Regions from separate parts of the Paenibacillus germinis genome, predicted to be linked through region 3. Evidence: riboswitches for the same ligand, from Rfam matches in the RefSeq annotation. Region 3 holds a riboswitch; each other region holds the start of a gene.
What was found. A riboswitch is a leader RNA that binds a small molecule or an ion and turns the genes downstream of it on or off. The one in region 3 is predicted to bind cyclic di-AMP.
Positions count from the first base shown of each region.

Region 1: another riboswitch for cyclic di-AMP. It lies ahead of GC102_RS09740 (CAP domain-containing protein); the one in region 3 lies ahead of GC102_RS17770 (resuscitation-promoting factor).
Region 2: another riboswitch for cyclic di-AMP. It lies ahead of GC102_RS32770 (C40 family peptidase); the one in region 3 lies ahead of GC102_RS17770 (resuscitation-promoting factor).
Region 4: another riboswitch for cyclic di-AMP. It lies ahead of GC102_RS26910 (C40 family peptidase); the one in region 3 lies ahead of GC102_RS17770 (resuscitation-promoting factor).

Region 1 is NZ_WHOC01000047.1:24,898-27,100, reverse strand. Features, by position in the region: gene GC102_RS09750 (RnfABCDGE type electron transport complex subunit D) at 1-55, shown strand, start outside; gene GC102_RS09745 (DinB family protein) at 167-637, shown strand; cyclic di-AMP (ydaO/yuaA leader) riboswitch at 760-892, shown strand; gene GC102_RS09740 (CAP domain-containing protein) at 898-1,548, shown strand; gene GC102_RS09735 (phosphotransferase family protein) at 1,775-2,203, shown strand, end outside.
Region 2 is NZ_WHOC01000168.1:27,296-29,498, forward strand. Features, by position in the region: gene GC102_RS32765 (hypothetical protein) at 1-753, shown strand, start outside; cyclic di-AMP (ydaO/yuaA leader) riboswitch at 923-1,061, shown strand; gene GC102_RS32770 (C40 family peptidase) at 1,065-1,541, shown strand; guanidine-I (ykkC/yxkD leader) riboswitch at 1,664-1,766, shown strand; gene sugE (quaternary ammonium compound efflux SMR transporter SugE) at 1,855-2,175, shown strand.
Region 3 is NZ_WHOC01000088.1:54,089-56,291, reverse strand. Features, by position in the region: gene GC102_RS17775 (ABC transporter ATP-binding protein) at 1-535, opposite strand, end outside; cyclic di-AMP (ydaO/yuaA leader) riboswitch at 818-1,003, shown strand; gene GC102_RS17770 (resuscitation-promoting factor) at 1,297-2,203, shown strand, end outside.
Region 4 is NZ_WHOC01000144.1:62,387-64,589, reverse strand. Features, by position in the region: gene GC102_RS26920 (glycerophosphodiester phosphodiesterase) at 1-235, shown strand, start outside; gene GC102_RS26915 (MgtC/SapB family protein) at 307-987, shown strand; cyclic di-AMP (ydaO/yuaA leader) riboswitch at 1,066-1,224, shown strand; gene GC102_RS26910 (C40 family peptidase) at 1,227-2,117, shown strand.

The DNA.
Region 1 (2,203 bases), on a different contig from region 3:
TGTACCAAAGCTTAGGAACGCCACTATCATAAAGCCTGGCAGACTAATTAAATGAGGGATTATTTACATGCGAACAAATGTGCTGTATATTTGTTCGTAAGGAAATACAGCACAATTATAAAACAACTAGGCATGAATTATTGAGAAGTTTAAAGGAGTGTTAATCATTAACGGAACAGATCTTGTTATATTGAACTTGGAAGAAGTCCGACGTAGAAGTATTAAAGTGTGGAGCGTTATTCCTCTAACTATGCTGGATTGGAGGCCTGATGCCCAAGCCTTAAGCATTAAAGAAATGATCCGGCACATATTGGACAGCGAGCATTATTATCATCTTGCAATTCTTAACAGTGGAAGTTTGTCTTCATACGATTCTCCTTTTGACAATCGGGAATTTTCTTCGGTGGAGGATGAACTGATATTCGCACAAATGTACAGAGAACAATTCTTGAATACCGTTAAATCGTTCACCCCTGAGGATTTGTCAAATATTAAAATTAATCGAAGTGACGTAGGGTATGTTCGAACTTTAGGAGATATGTTAATGAGGATCGCATACCACGAATCCGTTCACACCGGGCAACTGTTGGATTATATGCGAACGGCTGGAATCGATCGGCCACGAATTTGGGATTAATGAGCTAATATTTTGGTCTAAAAGTAACGGCTGATACCGCTTGCAAAATATTGTTGGAAAATTTTGAGTCATGTTCTCTATGATTTCACATGTTACAATTTGTGAGATCCATATGGATCAAATAACTCAGAAGGCCGAAGTTTCATGTGAAGCACGGGGGACCCATTATTTGGGGTGAAGCCGCGACAGCGGCCGGGTGATTACTCTTTGATCCGAATCCGACAGCTAACCTCGCAGGCCGCAAAAAGGAGAGGTTTATTTTGAAACGTTACAAAAAGCTTGTGGTTACCGGCGCAATAGGATTGAGCGTCCTCGTAGGTTCGAGCGCGGCAATGGCCGCACCAGCAACCCATACGGTATCAGGTAATGATACAATGTGGTTAATATCCCAGAAGTATGGCATAAGCCTATCTTCGCTTATTAAGGCAAACCCTCAGGTTGCCAACCCGAACGTGATTTGGTCTGGTATGAGCCTCAACATTCCTGGCAGTACGAGTACAAATGCAGGTACTAAAACGCCAGTTACGACTGCGCCATCCCAAACAACTTTTGCTAGCCAAGTCGTTAACTTAGTTAACCAAGAACGATCAAAGGCTGGACTGCGTCCATTAACCAGCAATAGCGCACTTACCACCATGGCTTTGGACAAAGCGAAGGATATGTACAACAATGGTTATTTCGATCATACCTCGCCGACTTATGGGTCGCCTTTTGATATGATGAGCACATACGGCATTCGCTATTCCTACGCAGGTGAAAACATTGCAAAAGGTCAACAAACGCCTGAAGCTGTCATGAAAGCTTGGATGAACAGCACGGGTCATCGTCAAAACATTCTAAGTCCTAACTTCACCCAAATCGGTGTTGCTTTTTACAACGGCGAATGGGTACAGGAATTCATTAGCAACTAACGTAGCAACATTTGTCAGCAGAATATTTTAAGTAAAACCAGCAACTATTTGTTGCTGGTTTTTTCGTTTTTTGAATTCACCTCTCGGTTATGAGCATATATAACTAACTACAGTAAATAGAAATGTGCCCTCATTTTCAATTATATTTCCATATTAAGTAATTTGTAATAGAATGAAGCGAATGAATGTTCTAAGTGAAATTTGGGGAAGGGTTGAGGTGTCATTAATGTATCCAATCAATTTAGACGAAATACCCAATGAAATAAATGATTATTTAGGTGCCATTAAAGAAATCAGATTTCCAAGACAGGGTCATACATCTGATGTAGCAATAATTGAAAGTTCACGAGGTTGTTTTGTTATAAAAAGAGCAAAAGGTGAACAATATTGTTCCTGGTTATCTAAAGAAATTGATGTGCTATATAGTCTACATAACACGAAGTTACCTATTCCCTCTGTTTATCAGATTGTGCAACAAAAAAGTGAGAATCAGTCTTGGGCATTGCTGCAATTTTTTGAGGGGGAAACTTTAAGACATGTATTAAATAAAGAGAAAAATACGGATAAGAAGCATGAAATGATATTCAATTTTGGTTTAACCTTGTCACAAATTCACTCAACTCCATGCCCCAAGGAATTAATTAGAGATACGATT
Region 2 (2,203 bases), on a different contig from region 3:
TTCCTGTATCAGATGGGCTGGGGCATCCTGCTGTATAAGCTTGTACAGGGTGTTCTCGTCCCTCTCATGCACCGCTATCCTGGTGGCGAGCAACCGAAGCAAGCGCTGCAGCTATTTCTAGCTGAAGGACAGTTCCAACTTGTCAAAACCGATCTTAGCCATTCCTACCTTTGGTGGCTGGCTGCTCTACTTGTTGTTCGCATGCTGCTCACTCCAATATTGAATAGCGGCGTCTACTACTCGCTGACCCATTCCCAGCAAAATGCCGGCTATCGCTTTTTCCGAGGCATAAAGGAGCTTATGCTCCCATTCCTAATCGCATATGTCGTTCGAATCTCGCTTTCTTTGCTGCCGCTCATATGGCTGTTTCCTAAAGCGCAAAAACAATTCGCACATACCACATCGTATGAGCAAGCGGCCCTCCAATTACTGCCTTGGCTTCTCGGCATGCTCGTCTATGGCTTTCTCTTACATCTTCTTTTTATGTACGTGCAGTTCGCGATTGCTGCCAAACTTGGCATTTTATCCACCGTCATCACTTTCGTTCGCTCTTTGCTTCCTATTATCGGGCTTGCACTTATCCTCCTAATCGCCTCAGGACTATTGGCAGGGGTCACAGTCACTGCAACTTACATTTGGGCAGGTCTGGTAGCACTAATCATTTATCAGCTCTTTCCGCTTTTCCACATTTTCTTCCAAATGTGGGCCATAACTTCCCAATATCAGCTTCTATCTGCCAAAATGAACGGCTAAGTGCATATAAATAAGCTGAAATTAGCACATTTTCTTCTCCCCCCTTGCAAAAGGGGCTTTTTTTTGTTTATTTCCCTAATAAACTTGCATATTTTAATGAGTAGACTCATAGAAAAGGAGGATTTTAAATGTTTATGACGAATTACAAGGACTAGCATCAAAAAAAACCAAATATTTCATGCCGAATTCCTCATTTCTTGGGGAAACGGGGGAACCACACCGGGTGAATTGATCTTGCAAGACAGGGATCATAGGGAACCTTCAACCGAACCCTCCAGCTAACCTCGTAGGCACCGGAAGGAGACAAGCAGTTGAAAAAGATTGTTGCTCTTGTTTTTAGCCTTGTTTTGTTTTTGAGTATCGGTTTAGGAAGCGTGTCAGCGGCCCAATCCACTTTGGATGAAACGGTTGACGGATTGCTCGGAATTCCGTACAGAACGGCAGGAACAACCACAAAGGGCTTTGATTGCTCTGGTTTTACCTCATACGTTTTCGACAAATTCGGCATTGATCTTCCTCATAGCTCATCATCTCAAAATAAAGAAGGCTTCTGGGTTGACAAAAAAGATCTTCGTAAAGGTGATCTTGTGTTCTTTGACACAAGCGGCGGCAATGGCATTTCTCACGTTGGTATCTATCTTGGAAACGGTGAATTCATTCACTCTGCTTCCGATGAAGGTATAGTGAAAAGCAAACTTAGCCAATCTTATTACGCGAAGCGGTATGTATCAGCCAGACGAGTTCTGTGGGATGATATCTACAATCAACTAACTGCTGAATCCAAGTAAACTCTGCAAGACTCATGAATAAAGCCCGGACAAGCCCCGCTCGAAAGAGCAGCTTTCAGGGCTTTTATTCATTTGCAAATCTTGTAACTTGACATCGTATGTTAGCCGTTCTATAATAACGGCATATTGTTTTCTAGGGTTCCGTGGCGTTCATCGTCAGACTGGTCCGAGGGGAAACACGCAGCGAATACGCTGTGGTCACGGAGGGGAAAAAGCCCGGGAGTCATATCGCTTTAGCGATATAACTTCCAGGCTTTTTCCTTTTTTGCGGCATAATAGGTACGTATAAGAAATTTAAGAGGAGTGATTCATCATGGCATGGTTATATCTCGTTATTGCAGGTGTATTTGAGGTACTTTGGGCGATCTCGTTGAAATTTTCGAATGGTTTTACACGTTTAGTTCCTTCCCTCGTCACGATCGCAGGGATGATTGTAAGTTTCTATTTTTTAGCGGTAGCAACAAAAACTCTCCCTATAGGCACAGCATACGCGGCTTGGACCGGAATTGGTGCTGTCGGCGCGATTATAATCGGCACCCTCTTTCTAGATGAACCCATTAGTTTAACAAGGATCTTGTTCATGATTCTGATCCTAGTTGGCGTTCTCGGCCTTAAATTTACTTCTGGGCATTAGAGATTTTGTATAAATCGTTCCCTATCTA
Region 3 (2,203 bases):
TTAGTTCGAGTAAGGAACGGATCGCTAAAGGGTCGAGGCCGAGAAAGGGTTCATCGATAATATATAACGAGGGTTCGATCAGGAATGCATTCATAATCATGACTTTCTGTTTCATCCCTTTGGATAAATGACTGGCGAAGCTGTTCAGCTTGTCCTTCATTTGAAACTGCTCCAAAAGAGAGCTAGATCGAGCCAAATAGTCGTCTTTCGACAATCCGTAGGCCATAGCGGTGAGCTCGAGGTGTTCGCGGATCGTAAGCTCTTCGTAGAGCTCAGGACTTTCGGGTACATAAGCGTAGGTTGCGCGATAGGACAAAGGATTTTCAGCTAAAGTTAGTCCGTTGATTCGAATCGATCCTTTTTGCGGTTGGAGAAGGCCGAGAATGTTTTTGATTGTTGTACTTTTACCTGCACCATTAAGTCCGATCAGACCCATCATTTCACCTTGACGGATAGAAAAGGTTAGGTCATGAAGAACAGGTTTTTTTGGTAAATATCCCCCATATAAAGAGTCAACTTGTAGAATGGAGCCCATCTCATTGCCTCCCTGATTAGCAAATTATTGGTATTTATGAATCACTTTCCTATACGATCATTATAAACAAATTTGTAATTTAAGCCTAGTTTAGGGGTGAAAAGTTGAAAATAGTTAGTATACGTACGTAAAAATGAGATATAAGTAGAAATAGGGCTATTTAATTGTGTGTTTAAGCGAATTTTAGTTGATTTAGCCCTTTTTAGTAGGTGTCAATCCCTTTACAGGTTAAGATTAACAGCGTAATATACTTTTCATAATAACTTAATAACCAATTTGCCATTTTTCCATTCGCTGAGTTCCATTTATGGGAACGGGGGAACCACTGTAAGCTGAAGAAGCATGCTTCTTGAGTGAACAGAGTGAGTAACAGGGGTGAATCTTTGAGTATACTTTGTATGCTCTTAGTAGGGCGACTCTCACGTCCGAATCCGTCAGCTAACCTCGTAAGCGTAAGAGAGGTAACGATTGTCGTGCGTGCTATTTGTGTATTTTACTATACAAACTAAGCCAGCGAGAAGAGTCCTCTTCTTGCTGGCTTTTTGTCTTCATAAAGGGCTATACACATTTCGGACGACTAAAAATTGCCCGGAATTCATATGAATGTTGAATAGGCAAACTGGTGTGGGACGACCAGAAGGCAGCGGTATAGTACCGTACTGCTGATGGCGAACACGTTAAGTTAAACTAAAAAACCTTAGTCGCGTCAAATCTAATCATGCTGTAACCTGGCGGCGAGGCTTTGAAGGAGGACCGAAGAAGTGGGCAGTATCTCTATTAGCGAGACCCATGTAAAACGATCATCCAGCATGTCCTTCGCATTGCGATGGAAGCATGAAAACTTGCGTTTGATTTTAAGTCTAGCCATAATTTCAATCGCAATGACTTTCATGTTTTTGGTGTTGTTGTACGGTACGGCTACCAAGAGCGTATCCGTGGTTGTGAATGGAAAAGAAACCGTTGTGCATACGAAGCAATGGGTCCTGCAACGCCTACTGGATGAACAAGCCATAAAGATTGGTGAACACGATGAAATTTCTACTGCGCCAACGACAACAATCAAGGGTGGAGACAAAATTGTCATCGAACATGCCTCACCGATTCAATTGACTGCTGATGGAAAGACCACCACTGTTTACACAACTGCAAGAACGGTTGAAAGTGCATTGCAACGTTTACATATTGCACTTGGGGAGCACGATCGTTTAACTCCCGAACCGACAGCCGCTCTGAGCTCAGGCGATGAAATCAAAATCGTTCGTGTGAAGAAAGAGACGGAGGAAGTAACTGAGACGATTGCGTTCGATACGGAAAAGAAAAGCGACGCATCGCTGCTCAAAGGCAAAGAGCAAGTCGTCCAAGAAGGTAAAGAGGGCGTACTCTTGAAGAAGAAAGAAAAGACTTTCGAAGATGGTGTTTTAGTAGCGGAAGCAGTTGTGGGTGAAGAAGTACAAACAGAAAGTATTAATAAAGTCGTGTCCGTGGGCACGAAAAATCCTGTTGTTGTTCTCTCGGCTTCATCACCTAGTGTGGATGAGGTTTCGAAGAATGGTGTAACATTTGGGTACAAACAAATCCTGAAGAATGTGAAGTTAACTGCTTATTCGGCAGACGTGGCATCTACAGGTAAATCCGAAGGAACTCCTGGTTTTGGTAAAACCTATACAG
Region 4 (2,203 bases), on a different contig from region 3:
TCCTACCGCATACGCACGCAGTTTTGATGTGGAGGTGTACTCGCTTCATCCTTACTTTCAAATGTTGGATGCCGAGGATGTGCTGAAGGCGACTGAGAGCGGGCTTTATGTCTACCCTTATACAGCAAATGAAGTAAATGATCTGCTGCATCTAACCGGGTTTGGGGTTTCGGGTATTATTACGGACTTCCCTGGAAGATTAAAAGATTTGTTGCAAACGCAGGATTCCAAGTGAAAAATTTCTATGCGAAGCCCCGGTTTCCGGGGCTTTACCTTTCATTTTATCTTTAGGAATGGGGACATGAAATGAGTCTTCTTGTTTTGGAGAAACTAGGGATGGCGCTGTTATTAGGTCTGTTGATTGGGATTGACCGTCAACTCAAGCATAAACCATTGGGTATGAAAACGAGTATGGTGATTTCGGTGGCTAGCTGCTTAATCACTATTGTATCGATAGGAGCCGTTCAAAAGTACTCCATCCCTGGATATACGAATATGGATCCTATGAGGCTAGCGGCTCAAATCATTAGCGGGGTAGGCTTTATTGGGGCTGGCGTTATTTTAAGACGAAGTAATGAGATTATTTCTGGACTTACGACCGCGGCATTGGTATGGGCGGCTTCCGCTCTTGGCATCGCAACGGGAGCAGGATTTTATCAAGAGGCGACTTTGGCTGTTATTCTTATTATTTTCGCTATCAATCTGTTTCCGATTTTTATCAAGCTGCTTGGCCCACAAAAGCTGAGGGAGAAGGACTTGGCGATCAATATTATTTTCAGTCCTGAAGGGGACATGTCCACACTTATCGATCAAATCAGCGAAGAATACATGAAGGTGAAACATATCAAAATTAAGGACTTGAACGAGAACCAACAAATTCAGTTGGTCATTTCCACAGCAGACAAACATCGTACGACAACTGTCTACAGCAAAATCAAGAAGATCAAATATGTGCTCGCAGCCGAAGTTGAAACGATAAGCAATTAATACGTGAGGCTATCCCGTGGAAACAATTACCACTATACAAAAGTTGAAACTAATAGACCAACTATGCTAGTCTAACATAGACAAAAAATGCCGAATCTCGGAGCAGCAAAAGCTCTGGTACGGGGGACTTCTTTATTTGGGGTGAATGAATGCTCAGCTGTTTAATAAACTGAGCGCGCTAGGGAAACCTCTTCCCGAACCCGTCAACTAACCTCGGAGGCTTCAAGGAGGAACAATTTTTGAAACTTTTTACAAAAAGCTTTATTTGTTCATGCGCACTTGTTTGTGCGGCAGTATCTCTGTTTTCCGCTCCCTCGGTTCAAGCCGCATCATCTACATCCACTGTGAAAGTCCAGGTCAACGATGAGTTGATTCAGTTCCCGGAAGTACAGCCATTTATTGACAACGCAGGAACGCTGCAAGTTCCACTGCGAGTACTATCTGAGAAATTGGGTTATCAAGTAGGCTGGGCGAAGCAAGAAAGCGACATCGTGGTCACGTTGATCAACAAGCAGCAGACGATTCAACTGACAACCGACGAGAAGCAAGCGATTGTGAACAGCAAGAAGATTAGTCTGGAAAGCAGTCCGACGCTTTATCAAGGTAATACGTATGTACCCTTGCGATTCATCACTGAAACATTCGGTTCTCCGATTGAGTGGAATGAAGCGAATCGTATCGCGATTGTGAATGTCGATGGCAAGTCGCACAAGCCAGCCTGGATTGCACCGCCACCAGCACCAGCTCCAAAGGTAGCAGCGGTAGCTAAACCATCCGTGTCTGATCAAATCGTACAAACAGCAAATACGTTCATGGGGACGCCATACGTTTGGGGAGGCACAACACCCGGAGGGTTTGATTGTTCCGGATTTGTGCGCTATTTGTACGAAGCTAAAGGCATTGATCTACCCAGAACTTCGGTCCAAATGTACGATGAAGCAGGAACCAGGGTTACGGACTTGAAGGTTGGGGATCTTGTGTTTTTTGCAGCAGGCAGTGTAAATCACGTTGGTATTTATCTGGGAAATGATCAATTCATTTCGGCGACAACGTCTAGAGGTGTAAGGATAGATAGTCTCGCCAGTTCATACTGGGGATCCAGATATGTGGGAGCCAAAAGAGTTCTGTAAATAAGCCGTGTGATGAAAAAGGATTAAATTATCGAACATTTGTTTTCTATGAATCTTTCGAATGAAAGCATAGAAGGCAGATGTTC